Regions from separate parts of the Ligilactobacillus salivarius genome, predicted to be linked through region 2. Evidence: predicted binding sites of a transcription regulator. Region 2 holds the regulator's gene; each other region holds the start of a gene.
What was found. The regulator Rex, encoded in region 2, represses fermentation and respiration genes when NADH is low (regulators of the CRP and FNR family bind a similar motif). The targets are predictions, from matches to a motif close to TTGTGAANTANTTCACAA.
Positions count from the first base shown of each region.

Region 1: the regulator Rex is predicted to act here: its motif matches at 1,658-1,675, upstream of pflB (formate C-acetyltransferase).
Region 3: the regulator Rex is predicted to act here: its motif matches at 1,489-1,506, upstream of PTA89_RS09300 (NAD(P)-dependent alcohol dehydrogenase).

Region 1 covers NZ_CP117984.1:189,522-192,741, reverse strand. Annotated here, with positions in the region: gene pflB (formate C-acetyltransferase) at 1-1,460, opposite strand, end outside; gene PTA89_RS09875 (VIT1/CCC1 transporter family protein) at 1,772-2,356, opposite strand; gene sufB (Fe-S cluster assembly protein SufB) at 2,549-3,220, opposite strand, start outside.
Region 2 covers NZ_CP117983.1:1,241,516-1,244,735, reverse strand. Annotated here, with positions in the region: gene PTA89_RS06135 (ABC-F family ATP-binding cassette domain-containing protein) at 1-912, opposite strand, end outside; gene PTA89_RS06130 (redox-sensing transcriptional repressor Rex) at 1,086-1,727, shown strand; gene PTA89_RS06125 (CPBP family intramembrane glutamic endopeptidase) at 1,831-2,460, opposite strand; gene groES (co-chaperone GroES) at 2,656-2,940, shown strand; gene groL (chaperonin GroEL) at 2,970-3,220, shown strand, end outside.
Region 3 covers NZ_CP117984.1:85,961-89,180, forward strand. Annotated here, with positions in the region: gene PTA89_RS09300 (NAD(P)-dependent alcohol dehydrogenase) at 321-1,442, opposite strand; gene PTA89_RS09305 (MarC family protein) at 1,804-2,427, shown strand; gene PTA89_RS09310 (aldo/keto reductase) at 2,639-3,220, shown strand, end outside.

The DNA.
Region 1 (3,220 bases), on a different replicon from region 2:
ATCCATTCCATCATGTCATCGAATTTCTTCATGAATTCATCGTAGTCAATGTATTCTGAGCTAATTGGTTCGTATGCAGGACCTACTTGTTGTTTTGTAAGTTCATCCTTACCACCATTGATAGCATACAATACAGCCTTAGCTAGATTTGCACGAGCTCCGAAGAATTGCATACCATTTGCAATTGGTTGTGCAGATACACAGCAAGCAATGCCATAGTAGTCTGTTCCCCATGTCTTCATCATTAAGTCATCGTTTTCGTATTGAATTGTAGAACTTGCAATAGATACACTTGCAGCATAGTGCTTAAATGATTCAGGCAAACGATCAGACCAAAGTAATGTGATATTTGGTTCTGGTGCGGCACCCATATTATGCAATGTATTTAAGAAACGATATGATGTCTTAGTTACATGGTGACGTCCATCTAAGCCCATACCAGCAATTGATAATGTTGCCCAGATAGGGTTACCTGAGAATAGTGAGTTGTAAGCTGGTGTACGAATGAAGCATACCATTCTCAATTTCATTGTGAATTGGTCAATTAATTCTTGTGCTTCTTTTTCAGTTAAAATACCACGCTTCATATCACGTTCAATGTAAATATCGATGAATGAATCGATACGACCAATAGACATAGCAGCACCATTTTGTTGTTTAATAGATGCTAAATATCCAAAGTATAACCATTGAATTGCTTCTTTAGCTGTTGTAGCTGGTTTGGAAATGTCATAGCCATAAGACTCAGCCATAATCTTCATATCATTTAAGGCTTTGATTTGATCAGAAATCTCTTCACGCATTTGGATTATGTCGTTAGTCATCTCACCATCGCCACAATTTTCCAAATCTTTTTTCTTTTCTTCGATTAAACGATCAATACCATACAATGCAACACGTGGGAAGTCACCAATCAAACGGCCACGACCATATGCATCTGGTAGTCCAGTGATAATCTTGTTGTGGCGAGCTTTCATGATTTCGCTTGTGTATGCATCAAATACACCTTGGTTATGTGTCTTAGATAGCTTTTCAAATACGAAGTCTGTTTCTGGATCAATCTTAAATCCATAAGCTTCCAAAGCACCTTTAGCCATTCTGATACCACCATATGGCATAAGTGCACGTTTCATAGGTTTATCTGTTTGTAAACCAACAATCTTTTCTAATGACTTGTCTAAATAACCTGGTTTATGAGATGTAATTGTTGATACTACTTTTGTATCAGCTTCAAGAGGTCCACCATGTGCACGTTCTTTTAATTTTAAGTCGATTAATTTATCGTTTAACTTCGTTGTAGCTTCGGTTGGTCCTTCAAGGAAAGATTGATCTCCATCATATGGAGTGAAGTTATCTTGAATAAATTCACGAATATCAATTTCTTCTTTCCATTCTTTTCCTCTAAATCCTTCCCAAGCATCTTTTACATCAACGTTTTGCATTTGAGTCTTTTCAACCATACCCAAAGCCTCCTTTGTGATTTTTAAGAAAACGTTTTCTACACTGTTAATACTACACCTTAGTTAAATTAAATTCAATGAAAAATCGTTAACAATGTTTTTTATTTTCAAAAAATATTATAAACGCTATCATTTATTTTAATCATTATAAATGTTAATATGACAATATTTTTGACAACAGTTTATAAACTTTAAAAATGTGATTTATGTATCAAAATATAAATTTCATTAATTTTATTTTAGAATTTCTTAAAATTACAAAAAAAGACCCTATACCCAATAAAATTTAGGTATAGGACCTTTAAAAGTATCTATACTGACGCCCCTAAAATAAAGGTAACTAACGTCGTTAACAATCCGGTTATAACATTTCGTAAAATTGTTTTGCTAGTTGAAACCTCAGAGTTGTGTGTACAAACTACTGCATTAATTGATAATGAGGCAATCATCGCAATTAATGTAAATACCACGCGATGTTCTGGTCTTGCTAGAATCATCGTCAATAATGGAATCATTGCCCCAATTATAAATGAGCAGAAAGAACTGGCTGCAGCATGAAACGGCATTAAGATATCGTTCTTTTGCAATTTTATCGGACAATTTTCACAGTCTTCATTTTCCAACTGACTTTGTCTTTCCATTGTTTTTTCTTGAATATCTCTTTGGGTACTTACAGATATCCATTCTCCACCAGCCATTGAACAAGCTCCAGCTAGCATGCCAGACAAACCACTGATTAAAAGGGTCTTACTATTAAGATTAGCCCCTGCAGCACCTAACACGATTCCAGATACTGAAATAATCCCATCATTGGCACCTAAAATACTAGCCCTTATAACATTTAAGCTATCCCAAAAAAAATTAGTCTTAACTTTCAATACATACGTAACTTTCAATTTGTACACTTCCTCACGAAATATAAAAATAATACCGTTTTTATATACATATTTAAATTATATAAACCGCTTTCATTACGATTAAATTATACATCATATGAGTAATTAGTACTAATTTAGCAAAATTTATAATTATATACATGTTTCACAATAATATAAAAAAGCATACTTAAAAAGCATGCTTTTTTATAATTAACCTACACTACCATCCATTTGATACTCAATCAATCTATTCAATTCGACTGCATATTCCATTGGTAGTTCTTTAGTAAATGGTTCAACAAATCCCATAATAATCATTTCAGTAGCCTTTTCTTCAGAAATACCTCTACTCATCAAATAGTAAAGCTGATCTTCAGAAATTTTAGAAACTTTAGCTTCATGTTCCATTGAAACATTACTATTTAATACTTCATTAAATGGAATTGTATCACTTGAAGACTCATCATCCATAATGATAGTGTCACATTCAACGTGCGCAAACGAACCATCACTATCTCTATTAAACCTTACATACCCACGATAGTCAGCAATTCCTCCATCTTTACAGAGAGATTTTGATACAGTTGACGAATATGTATTCTTAGCATTATGAATCATTCTTGCACCAGTATCAGAGTCAATACCTTTGCCCGCAAATGCAATAGATAACATATTTCCATGTGCACCTTCACCATCTAAATAGATACTTGGATATTTCATAGTTACTTTAGAACCAAGGTTACCGTCTACCCATTCCATAGTAGCATTTTCCAAAGCTCTGGCACGTTTTGTTTCCAAACTATATACGTTGTTGGACCAGTTTTGGATTGTTGTATAACGGCAATAAGCATCCTTCAAAACATTTACTTCAACAACTGCCGC
Region 2 (3,220 bases):
ATCCATTTTCTCTAATTGTTTTCTTTTACTTTGAGCTCTTTTAGTTGTGGAAGCTCGAACTAAGTTTTTATTAACAAAATCCTCTAATTTTTGAATTTTCACTTGTTGCTTTTCATATTCTTTCCATTGAGTACGCAAGCGAGAAGCTTTTTCTTCAATATAATGAGAATAATTTCCAACATAATGACTAGAATGTTGATGACTTAATTCATAAACTTCATTGACAACTTTATCTAAGAAGTAGCGGTCATGTGAAACAATTAAAAGGGCACCGGTATAACCTTGGATATAATTTTCTAACCAAGTCAAAGTTTCAATGTCGAGGTGGTTAGTAGGTTCGTCAAGGATTAATAAATCACGTTTTTCTAAAAGTAATTTAGCTAAAGCTAAACGAGTTTTTTGTCCACCTGATAAGTCAGAAACCATTTTTCCATAGTCTTCTTCAAAGAATTGGAAACCATGTAAAACAGCTTTTACTTCATTTTCATAACCATAACCATTATTTTCTTGGAAGTCATGTTGTAATTGATCATATTGATTTAATAATTGTTGATATTCCTTAGATTCATGTGGAATTGACGGAGAAGCAATCTTTTCTTCAAGTTGATGAATCTTAGCTTCCATCTTTTGCAAGGGTTCAAAGACACTTAACATTTCATCTAATACATTTTTAGTAGATTCTAATCCTGTATGTTGTGCTAAATATCCAATAGTTAAATCTCGTTTAGTAACGATTTTTCCTTCATCTGGAAGTGATTCACCGATTAACATTTTTATTAGTGTAGATTTTCCTGCTCCGTTGCGACCAACAAGTGCGATCTTGGAATTATCTTTTATATCAAGATTGACATTCTCAAAAAGGATATCTGCTCCAAAATGTCGGGCAACTTGCTGTGCTTGTAAAAGTAGCATAAAATCACCTTTTCTATTAATTTACTGTATTATAACACTAAGACGATTTATAGTGTAACATAGAAATTTCACAAATAAAAACGTTAAAGATGATAATTAAGCCAATATATTGTATAATTGTGGAGCTATGTGTTAAACTTATGTTAAATATTTCACGAAAAGAGGAAAGTCTAATGGCAGAAGTAAAGATTCCGCAGGCTACTGCAAAACGTCTACCGATATATTATCGTTATCTAAGACTATTATCTAATTCTGGAAAGAATAGAGTTTCTTCAACAGAATTAGCTGAAGCCGTAAAAGTAGATTCTGCTACTATTCGACGTGATTTTTCGTATTTTGGTGCTTTAGGTAAACGTGGTTACGGATATGATGTACAAAGTTTACTTGATTTTTTTACTAAGCAATTAAATCAAGATACGTTAACTAATGTTGCTTTGGTTGGGGTTGGTAATTTAGGACATGCTTTATTGAACTTTAATTTCCATCAAAGTAATCATGTAAGAATTAGTGCAGCATTTGATGTAAATGAAGATATTACGGGAACAATTCAAAGTGGAATTCCAGTATATCCAATGTCTGATATGAAAGAACAATTAAAGTTACAGCAAATTGAAATTGTAATTTTAACTGTTCCAGCTCCTGTAGCACAAAAAGTTACAGATGAGTTAGTGGAAGTTGGTGTAAGGGGAATATTGAATTTTACACCACTTAGAATTACTGTACCAGAAAATATACGTGTGCAAAATGTAGATTTGACGAATGAAATGGAAACTTTGATTTATTTCTTGAATCATTTTGGAAGCACAGAAGAGTAGTGTTACATAGAAGACCGAAATGAGTCTCAAAATAAAAATTGCTGAAGATTATGATGTTATCTAATCACATTAATCTTCAGCAATTTTTTGATATTAATAACTTCTAAAGCGATGATAGAAGTATAATAAACAAGTTTAGAAATATATGACTAAAAGTAGAAGTAATAATCGTTCCAGTCCGATAGTAAATATAGCAAAACAAAAGGCCAATACTAGCATAGATAAGGAAATGACCATCCATATGAGCTAAACTAAATAGAAGACTGGAAATTAAGGCAGCAGGTAGAAAAGGGATGAATCTTGAAAAATTTCCAAATAAAACTTTTCTAAAAATTAACTCTTCCATTACAGGTGCAACAATTCCAGGTACTAAAATGTAGTATGGGTAATGGTGAACAATTTCTAACAATAGGTTAGTATTAGCTGAATATGATGAAAAATGAAAAAGTCCTGATTCGATACGAGATAATCCAATTTGAATTATGAGGGCACCGACCATACCAAGGATACTCCAGAGTAAAATAGATTTAAGTTTAATAGTTTTATATTCTAATTTATTTTTAAAAGAGAATCTATGATTGAGATAAACAATAAACAACATGCAGAGTATTCCAATAATAGTTTCAACCAAATAAAAATTATGACTTTGATTATAAAAAATATTGAATATTGCTAACAAAATTTGATAACCAATATAGGTTAGCAATAAGGGAATAGAATTTCTTTGTTCCAAATTAATTATCACCTTTCATTTTTAAGTTTAATTGTACCATTAACAGGTCAAATAAAAAAATTAGCACTCTAATGTGTCGAGTGATAAAAAATACTTGCAATTTATATTTAAAGTGGTTATAGTATTAATTGTAGTTAGCACTCAAGAGTTGAGAGTGCTAAATGATACAGATGATTGATATTGGAGGGATTAGACGTGCTTAAACCATTAGGAGATCGCGTTGTTTTAAAAGTTCAAAAGGAAGAAGAACAATCCATTGGTGGAATTGTTATCGCAAGTAATGCAAAAGAAAAGCCTACAACAGGTGAAGTAATTGCTGTTGGTAACGGACGTATCTTAGACAATGGACAAAGGGTTGAACCTGAAGTAAAAGTTGGTCAATCAGTTGTTTTTGATAAGTATGCTGGTTCTGAAGTTAAATATGAAGGCGAAGAATATTTAGTAATCCGTGAAAATGACATTATTGCGGTTATAGATTAATTTTTAATTAATTTGAGGTGAAGAGATTTATGGCAAAGGAAATTAAGTTTTCAGAAGATGCTCGTTCAAAGATGTTGAAGGGTGTAGATAAATTAGCAAATACAGTAAAATCAACTATTGGTCCTAAAGGCCGTAATGTTGTTTTGGAACAATCTTATGGTTCCCCCACAATTACAAATGATGGTGTAACAATTGCTAAGGCTATTGATTTAGAAGATCATTTCGAAAATATGGGAGCAAAATTGGTGTCTGAAGTTGCTTCTAAGACAAATGATATTGC
Region 3 (3,220 bases), on a different replicon from region 2:
AATGTAGCCACGTATAGTGTGGGAGCAACGAAGTTGCGCTATTACCACTGACCGTAAGGTCGTGAGCTACAAGCCCCATGTCTTTAGACTGGGGCAGTTGACATGCAATTTGGGCTGTAGGAATTGGAACTATTATCTCATTTTTCTTCCAGGGATCTATGATTAAGTGGTTTGACATACATGCATTTAAGCACCTTAAACATTATGATATCTAAAAAGCCTGATCTCGGTAAATTCCGAAATCAGGTTTATTTTTATGCTATATATAAAAAAGTTCAGATTATTAGGAATAATTCTTAATAGTCTGAACTTTATTTATTCTATTCACCTGGTTGATATTCTTTATCGATAATTAATACTGGCTTAATTGTCTTACCAGAAACAGAATCTTGATTTGCTTGATTGATATCTTCAAAATCATAGAATTTTTCAGTCTTGTCGAAATCAAACCATCCTAGTTTGTAGAATTCAATTAAACGAGGAATATCAATTTGAGGGATGGAGTCACCCATGTTTACACCAACAATCTTCTTGTCGTCTACACATAAATCATTCCAAGTAGAGATTTCAATTAAGTGTGGTGTTACTGCAATTGCTGCACATGTACCACCTTGTGCTAAAGCGTCAACTCCATTCTTAATAACTGCTGGCAAACCTGTTGTATCTATAGTCCAATCTACACCATATCCATTGGTTAATTCTTTAATCTTAGCAACTGCATCTTCTTCCTTGCTGTTAATAGTATGAGTTGCTCCTAACTCTTTAGCAAGTTCCAATCTTTCAGGTACAATATCCACTGCGATAACTTTGATACATCCAGAAATACGACCTGCCATCATAGCAGCTAAACCTACAGCACCTGTACCAAATACTGCAATTGTGTCACCTGGTTTTGGTTTCAAAGTATTTAATACTGTTCCAGAGCCTGTAACATAGCCACATCCTAATGGTCCAAGTTTACGTAAGTCTAGATTTTTATCAACCTTTACAGCGTTGCGTTGATCTACCACTGTAGTTGTTGTGAATGATGACTGATTAAACATATCAGAAATATGCTTACCATTTTCTTGAAAATGATCATCACCATCTGCACGAGTTCCTGACAAATTATATTTAGCATAACTTCTACATTGAGTTGGTACACCTTTCAAACAGTTATCACATGTTCCATCTGAGTAGAAGGAAAGAATTACATGGTCACCTGGTTTAAAGTTTTTAACTTCACTACCAACTTTTTCAACAATTCCTGAACCTTCATGACCTAGAATAACTGGATAACCTAGCGAGGCATCGCCCTTACGGATGGCTTCATCGGAATGACAGATACCTGATGCTACCATGTGAATTTGTAAGTCTGTTGGTCCTACTTCATGAAGATCAATATTATCTTTAATTTCAAATGGTGCTCCCACTTCTTCTACTACTGCTGCTTTTATTTTCATAATTAATTACCACCTTTGATATCGTTTACGATTATATTTTATTAATTTGTGAATTCTTTTTCAATATCAAAAATAGTTAATTTGAGTGTCATTTTTTAATGTTATCTTAGCTTAGTTACCTCATTAAAGTTTAAAATGACTTCATTATAATTTTTCGTTAATACATTTATGTATATAAATGTACAAAAAATAAATTTCTTACATATACTTTATATATTTATCTATACAATGTTTAAGAACAGATATTATACCAATATTTTTTGGCCATCTATAAGATATAACCTATGTTAAAAATAACAAATTAGTAAAGATAGAGTTTATCATGATATAATATTAGTAAAAATATTTAGGATGTGATTTTATGAAATTGATTAATGAATTTACCGTTACTTTTATGGCTTTTTTTGCAATTATGAATCCCATTGCTAATTTACCTGTCTTTATTAGTTTAACAAGTGGTCAAAATCTAAAAACAGTTAAGAATATAGCCTTCCATGCACTAACAATTGCCGTAATTATCGTTTCTATTTTTGCATTAGGCGGGAAAACTATACTTAATATTTTTGGAATTAATTTAGCCGCCTTACGAATTGTTGGTGGATTCTTAGTGGGGCTAATTGGCTATCACATGTTACAAGGTAATACTTCTTCTTTACAACACAATGTTTCATCAAAAGAACCAAAAATTGACAATAATATCAATATTGCAGTGTCACCATTAGCTATGCCTATTTTAGCCGGCCCTGGAACAATTGCAACAACTATGAATTTAGCAGTATCTATCAATCCTTTAATTATTATAATTTCTTTTATAACATTATCAATAATCACTTATTTCTTATTTACTTACAGCGAGCTAGTTGTGGCTAAACTAGGACAAAATTTAATGAATGTTATTACTAGAATGATGGGTTTAATTTTAGCAACGATTGGCGTTCATATGGCTATTCTAGGATTACAATCAGCTTTTCCTATTTTTAAATAAAAGTTTTAATTAGTTCAACTTTAAAATTTATAATATACTCCCTTAGAAAATAATTTCTATGAAGTGTCTTACAATTGTTAGACAAAGTTTAACGATTGTAAGGCACTTCACAGTCAGGATGTTTTTCTTTTTCTCTCAAGGCATATCATTTGCTACTTACTAATAGTAAGGTATATAATAAAAGCGATTACTTATTTATGGAGGTATTAAAATGGCATTAACAGACACCTATAAATTAAATAATGGTGTAGAGATTCCTGTTGTCGGTTTCGGTACATGGCAAACTCCAGATGGCAAGGTTGCTCGTGAATCTGTAAAAACTGCACTTGAAGTTGGTTATCGTCATATTGACACAGCGGCAGCTTATGGCAATGAAGTTAGTGTAGGCCAAGGTATCAAAGAAAGCGGTATTAACCGTCATGATATTTTCTTGACAACTAAACTTTGGAACGATTCTCATGGTTATAAAGCTACTAAAAAAGCTATTGATTTAAGTTTACAAAAACTAGATACTGATTATTTAGATCTATACTTAATTCACTGGCCAAGTCCGGCAGCTGTTCGTGAGCATTGGGCCGAACTAAATGCTGAAAGCTGGCAAGCTATGGAAGAAGCCGTTAAAGCTGGTAAAATTCGTGCAATTGGTGTTTCCAATTTCCGTAGACACCACCTAGAGGAATTATTGAAGACTGCTAATATCGTTCCTGCAGTTAACCAAAACTACTTAAATCCTAGTGATCTTCAACCAGATGTACTAGCTGCTAATAAGGAACACGATATTTTAAATGAAGCT